3 regions of the Streptomyces sp. NPDC059142 genome follow, and region 2 is predicted to be linked to each of the others. Evidence: riboswitches for the same ligand, from Rfam matches in the RefSeq annotation. Region 2 holds a riboswitch; each other region holds the start of a gene.
The links. Region 2 has a riboswitch for thiamine pyrophosphate ahead of thiC (phosphomethylpyrimidine synthase ThiC). Riboswitches for the same ligand answer to the same signal wherever they lie in the genome.

Region 1 (5,851 bases), on a different contig from region 2:
GGCCCGCCACGACGCGCAACAGGGTCGACTTGCCGCTTCCGCTCGGACCGAGCACACAGACGATCTCGTGCCCGGCCACCTCCAGATCGACCGCGTCGAGCGCGGCGTGCGGCGCGGTGCCGGTGCCGAACCGTACGGTCACGTCCGACAGGGTCAGCAAGGCCATCAGAACTCTCCCGAGCGGTCGGTACGGATACGTTCGAGCACCAGCAGCGACACCGCGCACACCACCATCAGGACCGTGGAGAGCGCCATCGCCTGCCCGTAGTTGAGCTCCCCGGGCCGGCTCAGCAGCCGCGCCACGGCCACCGGCAGCGTCGGCCGGTCGGGACGCGCGATGAAGACCGTCGCTCCGAACTCACCGAGCGAGACGGCGAAGGCAAACCCTGCCGCGACGAGCGTGGCCCGCCGTACCAACGGCAGATCGACCTCCCGCCAGGCGCGCAGCGGCGACGCACCGAGAACGGCAGCCGCCTCGCGCAGCCGCCCGTCCACCGCGCGCAGCACCGGCAGCATGATCCGTACGACGAAGGGCACGCCCACCAGCGCCTGGGCGAGCGGCACGAGGATCCAGGAAGCCCGCAGGTCGAGCGGCGGCTCGTCGAGGGTGATCAGGAAGCCGAATCCGACGGTGACGGCGGAGACGCCGAGCGGCAGCATCAGCAGCGCGTCGAAGCCCCGTACGAGGCGCCCCGCGCGGCGGGTCAGCGCGGCGGCGGCGAGGCCGCCGATCACCACCGCGACGACCGTGGCGACCAGCGCGTACCGCAGCGAGTTCCAGACAGCCTCCAGCGGCGGTACGAGGAAGGTGCCGCCGCTCGCGTCGACCGAGGCGAGCGCCCGGTAGTAGGCGAACCCGTAGCCGCTCGGACCGTCCAGGGAGCGCTCGACGAGCACCCCCAGGGGCAGCAGGATCAGCAGGGCGACGGTCGCGAGCACGCCGCCGAGCAGCGCCCACTGCCCGGCGCCGGCGGGCCGACGCGCGGTCTGCGCCGGGTCGACGAGCTTCAGCGCGGACTCCCTCCGCCGTACGGTCCCGGCGTGTACGGCGAGAATCGCGCCGACCGCCACGAACTGGACGAGCGTGAGTACGGCCGCGGTGGGCAGGTCGAGGAGCTGCGCGGTCTGCCGGTAGATCTCGACCTCAAGGGTGGAGAAGCCGGGGCCGCCGAGGATCTGCACGACGCCGAAGGAGGTGAACGTGAAGAGGAAGACCATGAGCGCGGCGGCGGCGACGGCCGGAGCGAGCGCGGGCAGGGTCACGCGACGCCACGCCGCGAGGCGTCCGGCGCCCAGTACGCGCGCCGCTTCCTCCTGGCGCGGGTCGAGCTGTGACCACAGGCCGCCCACGGTGCGTACGACCACCGCGTAGTTGAAGAAGACATGGGCGAGAAGGATCGCCCAGACGGTGGTGTCGAGCCGTACGCCCCACAGGTCGTCGAGGAGTCCGCCGCGCCCGAGCAGCGCCAGGAAGGCGGTGCCGACGACGACAGTGGGCAGCACGAAGGGCACGGTGACCACGGCGCGCAGCAGTTGCTTCCCCGGGAAGGCGAAGCGCGCGAAGACATAGGCGCCGGGCAGTGCGATCAGCAGCGTGAGAGCGGTGGAGGCGAGCGCCTGCCAGGTGGTGAACCACAGGACGCCGAGGATGTCGGGGCGGCCCAGTACGTCGCCCACGCGCCCGAACTGCCAGGCACCGTCAGTCCTGAGGCCGCGGCCGACGATCGCGGCTACGGGGTAGGCGAAGAAGACGGCGAAGAAGGCGAGCGGCCCGGCCATCAGCGCGAGGCGTACGGCGCTGCCACGCCCGCGTCCACGTCCGCTCCCCCGTCGCTCCGGGGCCCGCGTGACACCGCGCCCGCGCGCGGCGCCGCGCACCGTGCTCCGCAGTACGCGCCGTAGCCCGCCGCCCCGTACGCCGCCACCGCGTGGCACGGCGCCTCGCCCGGCGCGGCCGTCCTTCTCCGCCGCCCGGTCCTTCTCCCCCTCGGCTACTTCACTGTGAGGGAGGACCACGACTGGATCCACTGCTCGCGGTTGGCGGCGATACGGTCGGGCGCCACGGTCTCGGGCCGGTCGACGGTCGCACCGAACTTCGTGAACAGTTCGGGCAGTGCGACGCCCTTGACCACAGGGTTCACGAACATGTTCAGCGGCATGTCCGCCTGGAACTTCTCACTGATCAGGAAGTCCAGCAGCGCCTTGCCGCCGGCTGGGTTCTTCGCGCCGTCGAGCAGCCCCGCGAACTCGGTCTGCCGGAAGCAGGTACCGGTGGAGACCCCCGTCGGTGCCTCCTGGGGCTGCGGCTTCGCGTACAGCACCTCCACGGGCGGACTGGAGGCGTACGAGACCACCAGCGGCCGGTCGCCCTTGGCCTTCTTGCCACCCGCGGAGCCGGAGAAGCTCTCGTTGTACGCCTGCTCCCAGCCGTCGACGACCTGGACGCCGTTGGCCTTGAGCTTCTTCCAGTAGTCCTGCCAGCCGTCGTCCCCGTAGTGCGCGACGGTGCCCAGGAGGAAGCCGAGGCCGGGCGAGGATGTCGCGGCGTTCTCGGTGACCAGGAGGTCCTTGTACTGGGGCTTGATCAGGTCGTCGAAGGACTGCGGCGGCGCCAGCTTCTTGTCCGCGAAGTACTTCTTGTCGTAGTTGACGCATATGTCGCCGGTATCGATCGGCGTGACGCGGTGCTTCTCCTTGTCGAGCTGCGCGCTCGCGTCGACCCGGTCCAGACCCTTCGCCCCGTACGGCGCGAAGAGGCCGTTGTCCAGGGCCCGGGAGAGCAAGGTGTTGTCGACGCCGAAGAAGACGTCCCCCTGGGGCGACCCCTTGGTCAGGATCTCCTTGTTGAGCGCTTCGCCGGCGTCGCCGCTCTTCAGCACCTTGACGGTGTAGCCGGTCTCCTTGGTGAACTCCTTCAGCACCGCGGGGGACGCGTTGAAGGAGTCATGGCTGACGAGGGTGACGGTCTTGGACTGCGCGCCGCCACTCCCCCCGTCGCCGGACGACGCGGAGCCGTCGGAACCACCGCAGGCCGCGAGAGTCGCGGCGCCGAGCGCCGCGGCCAGCGCGGCGAACGCCGCCCTCCTGGCGCCGGTACGGATACGGATCGTGCTCACTGGTTTTCCTCCTGGGATGTCCAGGAGAAGACGCGGCCCCGCCCAGGGACCGGTCGTCGGCACGGACCGGACCCGGGGCAGGGCGCAACAGCTTGAGTGATGTCCGAACTTCCTACCCAGAATGACCTGGGCAAGGTTCAGAGGGTCTGCGACCGCTGCCCGTTCTCACGGACATGTGCCGCACTCTCAGCGCTGTGGCGCTCCCCTGTCGGAAAATATGCAATGCGTTTCGGCCCAAGGTTACCCCCAGGGCGCGCTACCGCTCCGTGGCGGCCAGCTGTCCGCACGCCCCGTCGATCTCCTGGCCCCGTGTGTCGCGTACGGTCACCGGCACGCCGTGCGCCGCGATCGCCTCGACGAACTTCTTCTCGTCCTCCGGCCGCGACGCGGTCCACTTCGAGCCCGGGGTCGGGTTGAGGGGGATCAGGTTGACGTGGACCCGCTTGCCCTTGAGGAGCCGGCCCAGCCGGTCGCCCCGCCACGCCTGGTCGTTGATGTCGCGGATCAGGGCGTACTCGATGGAGATCCGCCGGCCGGACTTCTCCGCGTACTCCCACGCGGCGTCCAGCACCTCCCGGACCTTCCAGCGCGTGTTGACCGGAACGAGGGTGTCGCGCAGTTCGTCGTCGGGGGCGTGCAGCGAGACCGCGAGACGGCACTTGAAGCCCTCGTCGGCGAAGCGCAGCATCGCGGGCACCAGACCGACCGTGGAGACGGTGATCCCGCGCTGCGAGATACCCAGACCGTCCGGCTCGGGGTCGGTGAGCCGCCGGATCGCGCCGACGACACGCTTGTAGTTGGCGAGAGGCTCGCCCATGCCCATGAAGACGATGTTGGACAGCCGCGCGGGGCCACCGGCGACCTCGCCGTCGCGCAGGGCGCGCATCCCGTCGACGATCTGGTGGACGATCTCCGCGGTGGACAGGTTACGGTCCAGTCCCGCCTGCCCGGTCGCGCAGAAGGGGCAGTTCATCCCGCAGCCCGCCTGCGACGAGATACACATGGTGACCCGGTCTGGGTAGCGCATCAGCACGGACTCGACGAGCGTGCCGTCGTGCAGCCGCCAGAGCGTCTTACGCGTCGTGTCGTCGTCGCACGAGATGTGCCGCACCACCGACATCAGCTCGGGCAGCAGCTCCGTCGCGAGTTTCTGCCGCGCGGCGGCCGGGATGTCCGTCCACTGCTCGGGGTCGTGCGCGTACCGCGCGAAGTAGTGCTGCGACAGTTGCTTGGCGCGGAACGCCTTCTCCCCGATGGCGGCGACGGCCTCGCGACGCTCGGCGGGGGTGAGGTCGGCGAGGTGCCGCGGGGGCTTCGTGGCTCCGCGGGGCGCGACGAAAGTGAGTTCTCCGGGTACAGGCATGGTCCGTCCAGTGTCGCAGACGACGCCGCGTGGCCCGCCGCCCCGTACGCCGCCCAGGGCTGCCGCTCAGAGAGACCCGCTCCGGGAGACCGCCCCAGGAGGACACGGGAAGACACAGCACGGGAAGACAAGAGGGACGAGCGCGCCAGGAAGACAAGAAGAAGAGGGGGTACGCCACGCCGTGCGCGGCGTACCCCCTCACCACATGATCAGGACCCCACGAAGAGCACCAGGAGCAGCCAGACCACCGGCGCCGTGGGCAGCAGCGAGTCGAGCCGGTCCATGATCCCGCCGTGCCCCGGCAGCAGCGTGCCCATGTCCTTGATCCCGAGATCACGCTTGATCATGGACTCACCGAGGTCGCCGAGCGTGGCGCTGGCCGCGACGGCCAAGCCGATCAGCAGCCCCTGCCACCAGGCGCCGCCGTCGATCAGGAACTCCATCAGGAGCGCGCCGGCCACCATCGCGAAGGTCACGGCGCCGCCGAGCCCCTCCCAGGTCTTGCCGGGGCTGATACGGGGCGCGAGCTTGTGCGTACCGAAGCGCCAGCCGACCGCGTACGCGCCGGTGTCGCTGACGACGGTCAGTACGAGGAACATCAGCACACGCTGTGAGCCGTCCCCCGCTGTGAGCATCATCGCGACGAAGGTCGCCAGGAACGGCACGTAGAAGGCGGCGAAGACCCCCGCGGTGACGTCCTTGAGGTAGCCCTCGGGTGGCTCCGTCATCCGCCAGATCAGCACGGCGAGCGCGGTGAGGGCCATCGCGACCCAGGCACCCTCCGCACCGCGCGCGTACCCCGCGACGACCATCGCGGCGCCGCCCACGGCCAGCGGTACGAGCGGTGCCTTGATGCCCTTCTTCTCGTCGAGCCGCGAGGTCAGCTCCCACAACCCCACGACCACGGCGATCGCTATGACACCGATGAAAACGGCCTTGACGATGAAGAGCGACGCCGCGACCACGGCACCGAGCCCGACACCGACTCCTATGGCCGCGCGAAGATCACGACCGGCCCGCTTCTTCGGCGGGGACGGCGGGGGCTCGGCCATGGGCTCCTGCGAAGTCTCGTCGCGGAACAGGGGGCCGCCCGGCCGAGCAGCCCCCCGGTCGTCGTTCTGGGCCCCGCCGTTCGCGGGTTCGTCGGGCACGATGGGCATGGGCCGAGTCTGCTGTGCGGAATGCTCATCGTATGCGGGACCCGCCGGGGCAGCCCCCTGGTCGGTCGGTCCCCAGTAACCGGCTGTCGGCAAGGCCCCCCGGGAAGAGTCGTTCATCAGACTTCGAGCAGCTCGGCTTCCTTGTGCTTGAGCAGCTCGTCCACCTGCGCGACGTACTTCGCGGTGGTGTCGTCGAGCTCCTTCTCGGCGCG
Region 2 (5,851 bases):
GCTGTCAGTCCATAGGGCTGTTAGCCCGCCAGAGGGAAAGGTGAAGAGGAAACCAACCCCGGCTGTGACCTGCCCCTAGAGTGGCTCACCTCTGCCGCACCCGGCGGGCTTCCGGCCCGTCCGCACGCCTGGGGGTGATCTTTGGTCACAGCTACATCCGCCGCGGTTCCCACGCTGATCGGATCGGTGCGGCGGGCTCTGCGGCTGCTGGAGTCGGTGGGCTCCCACCCTGACGGAGCCACCGCCAAGCAGCTCGCGCGCGAGACGGGGCTCCCTCTCCCCACCGCCTACCACCTGCTGCGCACCCTCACCTACGAGGGCTATCTCCGCCGCGAGAGGGGCGTCTTCGTCCTCGGGGACGCCGCCCAGCGGCTGGTGCACGCCGGAGCCGTCCGCGGCCGCCGTGCCACCCTCACCGAGATCCTCGCCCGGCTGCGCGACGCGCTGGGCGTCCCCGTGTACTTCGCGGTCTACCACGAGGGCGAGCTGGACCTGGTCTCCGTGGCGGACAGCCCCGCGTACCCCGCGGTCGACGCCCGGGCCGACTTCCGCGCGACGGCCCACGCGCACGCGATCGGCCAGTGCCTGCTGAGTCAGCTCGACGAGGCGTCCCGCCGCGACCATCTGGACCGGTATCCCGTCCGTCCGCTCACCCCGTACTCCGTGCCCGACCGGAGCACCCTGCTGGAGCGCCTCGACGCGCTGGGACGCATGGAACCGGTCGTCTCCCGCCAGGAGTACCGGCTCGGCACGGTCTGCGCGGCCGTACCCGTCACGGTCGGAGCCACAGCGGCCGCCGTGGCCATTTCTATACCGCTCTGTCAACAGAAGCGGCTGCTTCCGACGGCCGAACGGTTACGCAGAGAGATCGGATCCCTGCTGACCTCGCAAATCCTCTCTATCAGTATCTGAAAAATTACTCCTTGTGATCTGCTAGCGCTTACAGGACGATTGCGTCAAGAGGGTCAACGGGGATCATTCCCAGCCACTGTTCCATCTACTCCGGAGTACAACGATGCGCGAGTCGGTCCAGGCCGAGGTCCTGATGAGCTTCCTCGTCTCCGAGGAGCTGTCGTTCCGTATCCCGGTGGAACTCCACTACAAGGTGGCTGATCCCTACGCGGTACGGATGACATTCCATCTGCCCGGCGATGCGCCTGTGACCTGGACTTTCGGTCGCGAATTGCTGCTCGACGGCATCAACACACCCAGCGGGGACGGCGATGTGCACATCTCCCCGACGACGCCCGAGGACCTCTCGGACGTCCATATGCGGCTCCAGGTCGGCGACGACCACGCGCTCTTCCGTGTGAGCGCCGCGCCGCTGGTGGCCTTCCTGGACCGTACGGACCGGCTGGTCCCGCTCGGCCAGGAGTGCACGCTCAGTGACTTCGAAGGCAGCCTTGAGGAAGAGCTGGGCCGCATCCTCGCCGAGGAGAACGCGGGCTGACGGCCCGTCGAGGGGGCCGTCCGGGTGATTCTGCCGGCCCGGGTGGCCCGGATCCCTTCCGCCCCGCTCGGGCTACTTCTTGCGGCGGCGTCCCCGGCCGCCCGGACCGCGCGCCGGCGGGGTCGGCACCAGCAGCCCCGGGGACTCCTGAGCCTCCCAGCCGGGCCCGGCTCCCGGGCCCGCCCCCGGTCCGTCCGGGAGGGGCGGCGAGGACGGGGCCGCGGGGTTCTCCGGGGCGGACCGGTCCGCGGAGACCACCAGCGCCGCCAGCGCCGTCGTCACCGGCACCGAAGCGACCAGACCGATCGACCCCACCAGCGTCCGTACGATCTCCTCCGCCACCAGCTCACTGTTGGCGACCGTCCCCACACTCGACTGCGCGATCGAGAAGAGCAGCAGCAGCGGCAGCGCGGCACCCGCGTAGGCCAGCACGAGCGTATTGACCACGGACGCGATGTGGTCGCGGCCGATCCGGATGCCCGCCCGGTACAGCGCGCGCGGCCCCATCGTCGGATCGGCCTGGCGCAGCTCCCACACCGCCGAGGTCTGCGTCACCGTCACATCGTCCAGCACACCGAGCGAACCGATGATCACCCCGGCCAGGAGCAGACCGCTCATGTCGATCTCCGGGTAGAGGCCATGGATCAGCCCCGTGTTGTCATCGGTGTTGCCGGTCAGGCTCGCCCAGCCGATGAAGAGCGACCCCAGCAGCCCGATCAGCAGCAGCGAGATCAGGGTGCCCAGCACCGCCACCGAGGTACGGGCCGTCAGACCGTGGCACAGATACAGGGCGACCAGCATGATCGCGCTCGCCCCCACCACCGCCACCACCAGCGGATTCGAGCCCTGGAGGATCGCCGGCAGGATGAACAGCGTCAGGACCGCGAACGAGACCACGAGCGCCACCAGCGCCATGACCCCTCGCATCCGCCCCACCACGATCACCGCGAGCGCGAAGATCCCCGCCAGCAGCGTCAGCGGGAACTGCCGGTCCACATCGGAAACCGAGTACTGCAGATCCCGGGGAGCGTCCGGCGCATAGGCGACCACAACGCCCTGTTTCACGTGAAACTGCCGCGGTGCGTCCGGCTGGACGATCTCGACGAACGTGTGACCTTTCTCCTTGCCCTCCTTCAGCTCGACCGTCGCCTTCTTGCACTCCCCGGTCTCCTCCTGGACCGCCTCGCGCCCCTGCGGAGTCGAGGTGTCACCGGTCGACGGGACCTGGGAGGCGTTCACGTCCTTGCAGGCGACCCGCTCGATCTGGACCACCTGGCCCGCGAAGGTCTGCCGGTCGAAGCCCACACCGGTGCGCTCGTGCGCGGGTGCACCACCCGGCCAGAGCACGGCGAGCCCGACCACCACGGCGGCCGCGAACGGAATCAGCACCGCCGCGATCACCTTGCGGAGGTGCCGGGAGACCGGCATGGCGGGGCCGTGGCTGTGCGAGTGGCCGTGCGGTTCGTGAGTCTGCGTGGGTGGGGTCACCGACCGATCATCGCAAGAAGCCGGAGGATGCGGGGGCCCTCTGTTCAGCGCGCCCGATATGACGCTAGCGTGGAGTCACCTTTGCACACGCGGGAGCTCGGAGCACCGGGCTGAGAGGGCGCTGACGTGTAGTCCCGGGAACGGAACCCCGGACACCTGCGCTGCGCCGACCGCTGAACCTGTTACCGGGTAATGCCGGCGTAGGGAGTAGGTCTCATGACCCATCAGGACGCACACACGCCTGCCTCCGGCTCGGAGGAGACCGGCGTCGACCAGGCCCCCTCGGGCCCGGCCTCCGAGGACACCGCCCTCTCCGGCGGGGCAACGGGCGGGCGCGCCATCGGCTGGCACAAGGGATACATCGAGGGCTCCCGCCCCGATCTCCGCGTGCCGGTCCGCCAGGTCCACCTCACCAACGGTGAGGACGTCACGCTGTACGACACCTCGGGGCCGTACACCGACCCCACTGTCGACACCGACGTACGGCGCGGTCTCGTGCCGCTGCGGGAGAACTGGATCATCGGCCGAGGCGACACCGAGGAGTACGCGGGCCGGCCGCCGCGCCCCGAGGACGACGGGCTCAAGCACACCTCCCCGCGCGGCGGGCTGCTCGGGGGCGGGGCGACGGACCTGCGGGGCCTCGACGCGGTCTTCCCCGGACGGCCACGCCAGCCGCGCCGGGGCCGCACGGACCGGGCGGTCACCCAGCTCGCGTACGCCCGCCGGGGCGAGATCACCCCGGAGATGGAGTACGTCGCGATCCGCGAGAGCGTCGCCCCGGAGGTGGTCCGCGAGGAGATCGCCGCGGGTCGCGCCGTGCTGCCGGCCAACATCAACCACCCGGAGACCGAGCCGATGATCATCGGCAAGCGGTTCCTGGTGAAGGTCAACGCCAACATCGGCAACTCCGCGGTCACCTCCTCCATCGAGGAGGAGGTGGAGAAGATGACCTGGGCGACCCGCTGGGGCGCGGACACGGTCATGGACCTCTCCACCGGCCGCAACATCCACACCACCCGTGAGTGGGTGCTGCGCAACTCCCCCGTGCCCATCGGTACCGTGCCGCTCTACCAGGCGCTCGAAAAGGTCGATGGCAAGGCCGAGGAACTGACCTGGGAGATCTACAAGGACACCGTGATCGAACAGGCCGAGCAGGGCGTCGACTACATGACGGTCCACGCCGGTGTACTGCTGCGCTACGTACCGCTCACGGCCCGCCGGAAGACCGGGATCGTCTCGCGTGGCGGTTCGATCATGGCCGCCTGGTGCCTGGCGCACCACAAGGAGTCGTTCCTGTACGAGAACTTCGACGAGCTGTGCGAGATCCTCGCGGCGTACGACGTGACGTACTCCCTCGGCGACGGGCTGCGGCCGGGCTCCATCGCGGACGCGAACGACGAGGCGCAGTTCGCCGAGTTGCGCACGCTGGGCGAGCTGAACTCGATCGCCAAGAGCCACCACGTACAGACCATGATCGAGGGCCCGGGACATGTCCCGATGCACAAGATCAAGGAGAACATCGACCTCCAGCAGGAGATCTGCGAGGAGGCGCCGTTCTACACGCTCGGCCCGCTGACCACCGATGTCGCCCCGGCGTACGACCACATCACCTCCGGGATCGGTGCGGCGATGATCGCGTGGTGGGGTACGGCGATGCTCTGCTACGTCACCCCCAAGGAACACCTCGGCCTGCCGGACCGCGACGACGTGAAGACGGGCGTCATCACCTACAAGATCGCGGCTCATGCGGCGGATCTGGCCAAGGGGCATCCGGGGGCGCAGCAGTGGGACGACGCGCTGTCGGACGCCCGGTTCGAGTTCCGCTGGGAGGACCAGTTCAATCTGGCGCTCGATCCGGACACGGCACGGGAGTACCACGACGAGACGCTGCCGGCGGAGCCCGCGAAGACCGCGCACTTCTGCTCGATGTGCGGCCCCAAGTTCTGCTCGATGAAGATCTCCCAGGACATCCGGCGCAAGCACGGTGGGGAGATGGCGGGCGGCGCGGACGGGACCGGAACACCGGCGGAGGAGATCGAGGCGGGCATGGCGGAGAAGTCCAAGGAGTTCGCCGCGGCCGGCAACCGGGTCTATCTGCCGCTGGCCGACTGACCGTCACGGCGCCGGGCGGGACGCCTGTTCACGGACTCGCGCGGGCCCGTATCCCCGTATCGCTCCGGGGCATCGGCAGTCCCCCACCGGCGCCGGGCCGGGTGGCCGGCCGGGTCACTCCGGCCGGTGCTCCGGGCCGCCGAAGTCGGGGCTGGTGAAGTCCGGGCCGCTGAAGTCCGGGCTGCTGAAGTTCGGCCGCTGACCGGCGGTGGAGCCCTCGTGGGGGCTGCTGAAGTCCGGCCTGCTGTAGCCGATCTTGGGAAGCTGCTTGGCCGACCGGGGCGGGTTCGGCGTCGCCGGGTCCACGCTCGGGTCGGCGAGCGCCGCCCGCAGGAAGGGCAGGATGCCGCGCTCCAGCAGGGCGTGGCGCCATGCCTCGCGCGCCCGGGCGACCTCGTCGGGCAGCTCTCCGCCGGCCGTCTCGTCGGCGGGGAGCTGCGTCGAGCTGTTGCGCAGCGCGGTGACCAGCAGCCCCACCGCGGCGGCCAGGATGCCGAGCGCGGTGACGGCCGCGAAGAACCAGCCCACGGCGAGCATGCTGTCCGCGAAGGCGGGTGCCGGGTCGAGCGCCTTCAGCAGAAAGCCCACCAGCAGGAAGATCGCCGCCGCGGTGCCGCCGAGGACCGGTACCAGGACCGTGATGACGGCGGTGAGCCCGGCGCCGGAGTCCGTCGTGTCGTCCTCCGCCGGGTCCAGCACGGAGTCGTGTACCGACGTGGCGGTGCCCGGAGAGCGGAACTCCCCGCGGATCTTGGTGTAGTGCTCGTACTCGGCCGCCGCCGGTGCGGTGATCCGGTCCGT
Region 3 (5,851 bases), on a different contig from region 2:
CGAGCAGCGAGGGCACCCGGGTGAACTGGCCGGAGTTGATGTACCAGACGCCCGTCCCCACGCCGAACACCAGCAGCACGGCGACGATCGCCGCGAGCACGCCCCGCGACGGCAGCCCGCGCCCCCGGCCCGCGCCGCCACGTGGCCGGCCGGGCGGCGGGAGCGCGTCCGCGGGCGACATCTCCAGCCTGCTCGTGTGGCGCACGGGCTCGTCGTCCGGCTCCTCGACCGGCCGGATCCGGGGGATCACCGCGGTCCGTCCGTCCGCGTCCGTGCCGTCCTCCGCCTCGGGCCTCGCCTGCGGCGGTACGGCGTCGAGCTGCGCGTCGGTGAGCGCGGCGCGGGCCGCCCGCACCAGCGCCAGCAGCGCGACCGCGTCGAGCGGCCGCTCCTCGGGGTCGCGCGCGGTGGCCGCGGCGACCAGCCGGTCCAGCTCCGGGGCGAGCCCGGGGACGGCGGCGGACGGGGCCGGGACGTCCTCGTTCAGATGGCGGTAGAGGACCTGCGCCGGGGTGTCCCCGGAGTGCGGCTTGGCGCCGGTCAGCATCTCGTGCAGGACGACCCCGCACGCGTACACGTCGACCCGGGTGTCGGACGTGCCGTCCTCGATCTGCTCCGGCGCCAGGTACGAGACCGTGCCCAGGACGGTGCCGGTGGTGTTGGTCACATCGCCTATGCCCCGGACGAGCCCGAAGTCGGCGACCTTGACCCGGCCGTCGTCCCCTATCAGCACGTTCTCCGGCTTCATGTCCCGGTGGACGAACCCGGCCCGGTGCGCCGCGCCGAGCGCGGCGAGCACCGGCTCCAGGATGTCCAGCGCGGCCCGCGGGCGCAGCGCCCCGCGCTGCCGTACGACATCGCGCAGGGTGCACCCCGCGACGTACTCCATCGCCAGGTAGACGTACGCGCCCTCCGCGCCCTGGTCGAAGACCGCGACCACGTTGGGGTGCGCCAGCCGGGCCACCGATTTGGCCTCGCGGATGAAACGCTCCACGAAGGAGACGTCCGCGGCGAGCGCCGGGTGCATCACCTTGAGCGCCAGGACCCGGTCGAGCCGGGTGTCCACGGCCCGGTAGACCGTGGCCATGCCGCCGACCGCGATCCGTGCGTCGACGCGGTAACGGCCGTCGAGCACCTGCCCGACGATGGGGTCCTGAAGGGTGGTATCCACGCAGGTGAGTCTACGAGTCACCGCTGACACCCCCGTAGCCCCGGGTCGGACCGCGCACAGGACTGAAGCCGAGCTGTGACAGGCCCCCGGGACGCCCGTGACCGCCGGTCGGCGGCGACGTTGCGGCGCGGCGGCGGCGGCCCGGCCCGGTCAGAAGGCGGGCCGTTCCGGATCGAGCGCCGCCACCCCGTCCAGCGGCGAGGACGCCTCGGCGAAGTGGCGCCGAGGGATCCGCCCCGCACGCCGCGCCAGCCGCCCCGCCACCACCGCGTGCCGCATCGCCTCGGCCATCAGCACCGGCTCCTGGGCCCGGGTGACCGCCGACGCCAGCATCACCGCCGCGCACCCCAGCTCCATCGCGAGCGCCGCGTCCGACGCGGTGCCCGCGCCCGCGTCCAGGATCACCGGGACCCGGGCGCGCTCCACGATGAGCTGGAAGTTGTGCGGATTGCGGATGCCGAGACCGGAGCCGATGGGCGAACCCAGCGGCATGATCGCGGCGCACCCCACGTCCTCCAGCTTCGCGGCGAGGACCGGGTCGTCGTTGGTGTACGGCAGCACCGTGAAACCGTCGTCCACCAGGGTCTCGGCGGCGTCCAGCAGCTCGACCGGGTCGGGCAGCAGGGTGCGCTCGTCCGCGACCACCTCCAGCTTGACCCACTCCGTGCCGAGCGCCTCACGGGCGAGCCTGGCCGTGAGGACGGCCTCGCCCGCGGTGAAACAGCCCGCCGTGTTCGGCAGCGCGCGGATGCCCAGCCTCTGGAGCACCGAGAGCACGGAGCCCTGCACGGTGGGGTCGAGGCGCCGCATCGCGACCGTGGTCAGTTCCGTCCCCGAGGCGATCAGCGAGCGTTCCAGGACATCGAGGCTGGGCGCACCGCCCGTCCCCATGATCAGCCGGGAGGCGAAGGTGGTGGAGCCGATGGTGAGAAGGTCGTCCGCCATGTCCGTCAGCCTCCCTGGACCGCGGTGAGGACCTCGACCCGGTCGCCGTCGCTGAGCGCGGTGCCGGACCAGCGGGTACGGGGGACCACCGTCTCGTTGACGGCGGCGGCCACCCCGGAGCGCGCCGCGGTGAGCGTCGCGACGACGGTGTCGAGGGTGATCCCGGCGGCGAACTCACGTGGCTCGCCGTTGACGGACACGTACATCACGGCGGTGTTCATACGGGCTGCTCCAGGGAGGCGGACGGGCGCGGGGGGCGGGACGCGGCGCCGGAGAAGCGCAGCGGGGTGAACGGCGCCGCCTCGGGCGGCAGATCACCGCCGGTCAGGACCGCCGCCAGCACGTCCCCGGTGACCGGCGTCAGCAGCACCCCGTTGCGGTGGTGGCCGGTGGCCAGCGACAGGCCCGGCAGCACGGTCGGCCCGAGCAGCGGCGCGTTGTCCGGTGAGCACGGGCGCAGACCCGCGCGGGTCTCGGTGAGCGGCAGTTCGGTGATGCCGGGCACCAGCGCGTGCGCGTCGCGCAGCAGCTCGTACACCCCGCCCGCCGTGACGGTGGTGTCCCAGCCCAGCTCCTCGCTGGTCGCGCCGACGACCAGCTCGCCGTTCTCGCGCGGCACGAGATAGACCTGGGAGCCGCGCACCACGGCCCGTACCGTCCGGGACAGGAAGGGCGCGTACGGGCCGGGCACCGCCAGGCGCAGCACCTGCCCCTTGACGGGCCGTACCGGCGGCACGGCCTCCGGGGGGACCCCCGCGAGCCCGCCGCTGAGGCTGCCGCCCGCCAGTACCACCCGGTCCGCGCCGAGCGAGGCGCCGTCGGCCAGCACCGCGCCGGCGGCCCGGTCCCGTACGACGGAGAGCCGCCGCACCCACGCGCGGTGGAAGACCACCCCGGCCCGTTCGCAGGCCGTGAGGAGCGCGGCGGCGAGCCGGCGGGGATCGATCTGGTGGTCGCCGTCGACCCGCAGCCCGCCGCGTACGCCCGGCGCCAGCATCGGCTCCAGGCGCCGGCACTCACGCCCCGTGAGCCACTGGGACGTCAGCCCCGAGCGCGTCTGGAGGGCGTGCAGCTCCCGGAGCTGGGCCCGGTCGTCGGCGTCCAGCGCCACGGCGAGGGTGCCGCACGCGCGGTAGCCGGTGTCCCGGCCGCTCGCCTCCTCCAGCTCCTCGACGAACGCGGGATAGCGCGCGGCGGAGGCGAGGTTGAGGCCGAGCAGGGTCTGCTCGCCGTGGTGGAGTTCGGTGACGGCGGCCAGCATGCCCGCCGCGACGCGCGCCGCGCCGCCGCCGGGTTCGGGGTCCGCGAGAGCGGTGCGCAGCCCGCGCTGCGCCGCCCGCCAGGCCGTGACCAGACCGATGATCCCGCCCCCGACGACGAGGACGTCGTACCCCTGGGAGGCGGACCCCCCGGGCGCTGCGGGGGACGGCTCTTCCCGGGGTGATGGTGGGGACGACTGCTGGGATGAGTGCATGGGCGTCCAGCCCCTCCCTTCGCCGGCATGACCCGGATCAGGTTCGTACGGTCGGAGGCCGCTCCAGCCTCCCTCTCAGCCCGGTGCGTCCGGACTCCCGCGAGGTAGTGTCGACGGCCAGCCTAACGCGCGGTGTGCCGCGCAGTAAGGGAGCGTCGCCCGTGGCCCGTTCACTGGACGGACTCGTCCTCGCGCCGGTCGCCGACCAGGCCCCCGGCCAGGTGGGCACCCGTACCCGCTTCGTCTACCACGAGGAGGACGGTCTGGTCTGGGCCGCCTATGAAGGCGGCGACGTGGTTCGCGGCCACCTCGTGGGGACGCGCGCCGGCGACCGGCTGGACTTCCGCTACGTGCAGGTGAAGCGCGACGGCACCACGGCGTCGGGCCACTGCCTCTCCACCGTCGTCGACCTCCCCGACGGCCGGGTCCGGCTGGAGGAGAGCTGGCGGTGGGAGTCCCAGGAGGGCAGCGGGACGAGCGTGGTGGAGGAGCTTCCCGCCGGCGCCCCCGCGCCGCTCTAAGGTGACCGGGTGAGCGAACAGCGGCAGGAACACGCACGGGACGGACGGCGGCGCGGGCCCGGGGTGGTCGTGGTCGGCGCGGGCATGGCGGGTGTACGGACCGCCGTGGCCCTGCGCGAGCAGGGGTACGAGGGCGGGATCACCCTGATCGGGGAGGAACCGCACCCGCCCTACGACCGGCCCCCGCTCTCCAAGGCCGTACTCCTCGGCCAGGCCGAGGGATCGGCCTTCGACGTCGACTTCGAAGCCCTCTCCGTCGACCTCGTGGTGGGCCGGAAGGCCACCGGGCTGCGCCCGTCCGCCCGGGAGGTCGACACCACCGCCGGTCCCCTCCCGTACGACGTGCTGGTCGTCGCCACCGGCGCCGAGGCCACCGTCCTGCCCGGCACGCGGGACGTGCCCGGCGTCCATCCGCTGCGTACGCTCGACGACGCCGTACGGCTGCGGCCCGTACTGGAACGGCGGCAGCGGGTGGTGGTCGTGGGCGCCGGGTGGATCGGCGCGGAGTTCACCACCGCCGCCCGGGAGGCCGGCTGCGCCGTGACGGTCGTGGAGGCGGCCGACCGGCCGCTGGCGGGCGCTCTACCGGCCGAGGTGGCCGCCCCCATGACCGGCTGGTACGCGGAGAGCGGCGCCACGCTGCTGACGGACGCGCGGGTGGCCGGCGTCGAACCGGGCACCGTCGTCCTGGCCGACGGCCGCCGCCTCCCCGCCGACGCGGTGGTCGTGGGCATCGGCGCACGGCCCGCGACGGCCTGGCTCACCGGCTCGGGCATCGCGCTGGGCGCGGACGGCTCGATCACCGCGGACGAGCGGCTGCGCACTTCGCTGCCCGACGTCCACGCGGTCGGTGACTGCGCCTCCTTCCCGTCGGCGCGCTACGGCGAACGGCTGCTCGTCCACCACTGGGACAACGCGCTCCAGGGTCCGCTGACCGTGGCCGCCCAGGTCGTCGGGGAGACCGAGCGGGTCTACGACCCCGTGCCGTACTTCTGGTCGGAGCAGTTCGGCCGGTTCGTCCAGTACGCGGGCCACCACGGGACGGCCGACACGCTGGTACGGCGCGGCGACCCCGCGGGGGCGGCCTGGTCGGTGGTCTGGCTGCGCGACGGCGTCCTGGTGGCCCTGCTGGCCGTCGGGAGACCCCGCGACCTGGCCCAGGGGCGCAAGCTGATCGAGACGGGCACCCGGCTCGATCCGGTGCTGTCGGCCGATCCGGCGGTACCGCTGCGCAAGGCGGCGCTCTGAGGTTTTCCCGGCTCGGGGACCGGTCCGCGCACCGTTTCGGACCGGTTTTCGCCCCCGTCCGGGGTGGCTCGGGGTGCCCAGTGTCAGTCCGGGATGGCACGCTTGTCCTGTGACCGAGATTGACGCAAAGATCGATGCTCTCGTCCCCGCCTGGCTTCACCTGCCCGATATCGCCGAAATGTTCGATGTCGAGGTGACGCGCGTGCGGCAGTTGGTGAAGGAAGGGCAGCTCATCGCGGTGCGCCGGGGTGAGAACAGGGCGCTCCAGGTGCCCGCCGCCTTCATCGACGGCAACAAGGTCGTCAAGGGCCTCGCCGGGACCCTGACGCTCCTGAGGGACGACCACTTCACCGACGAAGAGATGCTTGAGTGGCTCTTCACCCCCGACCCGAGCCTGCCCGGCACCCCCGCGCAGGCGCTCAGTGAGAACCGCGGTACGGAGGTGAAGCGCCGCGCCCAGGCGCTCGCCGTCTGACGGACCGGTCCCCGGGG

Region 1: linked by a shared signal. The riboswitch ahead of ACFXPK_RS20230 (thiamine ABC transporter substrate binding subunit) and the one ahead of thiC (phosphomethylpyrimidine synthase ThiC) in region 2 are both predicted to bind thiamine pyrophosphate.
Region 3: linked by a shared signal. The riboswitch ahead of thiO (glycine oxidase ThiO) and the one ahead of thiC (phosphomethylpyrimidine synthase ThiC) in region 2 are both predicted to bind thiamine pyrophosphate.

The regions. Positions count from the first base shown of each region.
Region 1 covers NZ_JBHZDA010000054.1:40,939-46,789, reverse strand. The annotation lists gene ACFXPK_RS20240 (ABC transporter ATP-binding protein) at 1-166, opposite strand, end outside; gene ACFXPK_RS20235 (ABC transporter permease) at 166-1,779, opposite strand; gene ACFXPK_RS20230 (thiamine ABC transporter substrate binding subunit) at 1,992-3,116, opposite strand; TPP riboswitch at 3,208-3,333, opposite strand; gene rlmN (23S rRNA (adenine(2503)-C(2))-methyltransferase RlmN) at 3,373-4,479, opposite strand; gene ACFXPK_RS20220 (phosphatidate cytidylyltransferase) at 4,689-5,756, opposite strand; gene frr (ribosome recycling factor) at 5,756-5,851, opposite strand, start outside.
Region 2 covers NZ_JBHZDA010000050.1:44,591-50,441, forward strand. The annotation lists gene ACFXPK_RS19390 (IclR family transcriptional regulator) at 142-912, shown strand; gene ACFXPK_RS19395 (SsgA family sporulation/cell division regulator) at 1,016-1,450, shown strand; gene ACFXPK_RS19400 (YibE/F family protein) at 1,523-2,878, opposite strand; TPP riboswitch at 3,018-3,162, shown strand; gene thiC (phosphomethylpyrimidine synthase ThiC) at 3,155-5,050, shown strand; gene ACFXPK_RS19410 (hypothetical protein) at 5,165-5,851, opposite strand, start outside.
Region 3 covers NZ_JBHZDA010000111.1:7,894-13,744, reverse strand. The annotation lists gene pknB (Stk1 family PASTA domain-containing Ser/Thr kinase) at 1-1,171, opposite strand, end outside; gene ACFXPK_RS28610 (thiazole synthase) at 1,322-2,116, opposite strand; gene thiS (sulfur carrier protein ThiS) at 2,122-2,322, opposite strand; gene thiO (glycine oxidase ThiO) at 2,334-3,590, opposite strand; TPP riboswitch at 3,588-3,701, opposite strand; gene ACFXPK_RS28595 (hypothetical protein) at 3,752-4,111, shown strand; gene ACFXPK_RS28590 (NAD(P)/FAD-dependent oxidoreductase) at 4,121-5,359, shown strand; gene ACFXPK_RS28585 (Rv2175c family DNA-binding protein) at 5,469-5,834, shown strand.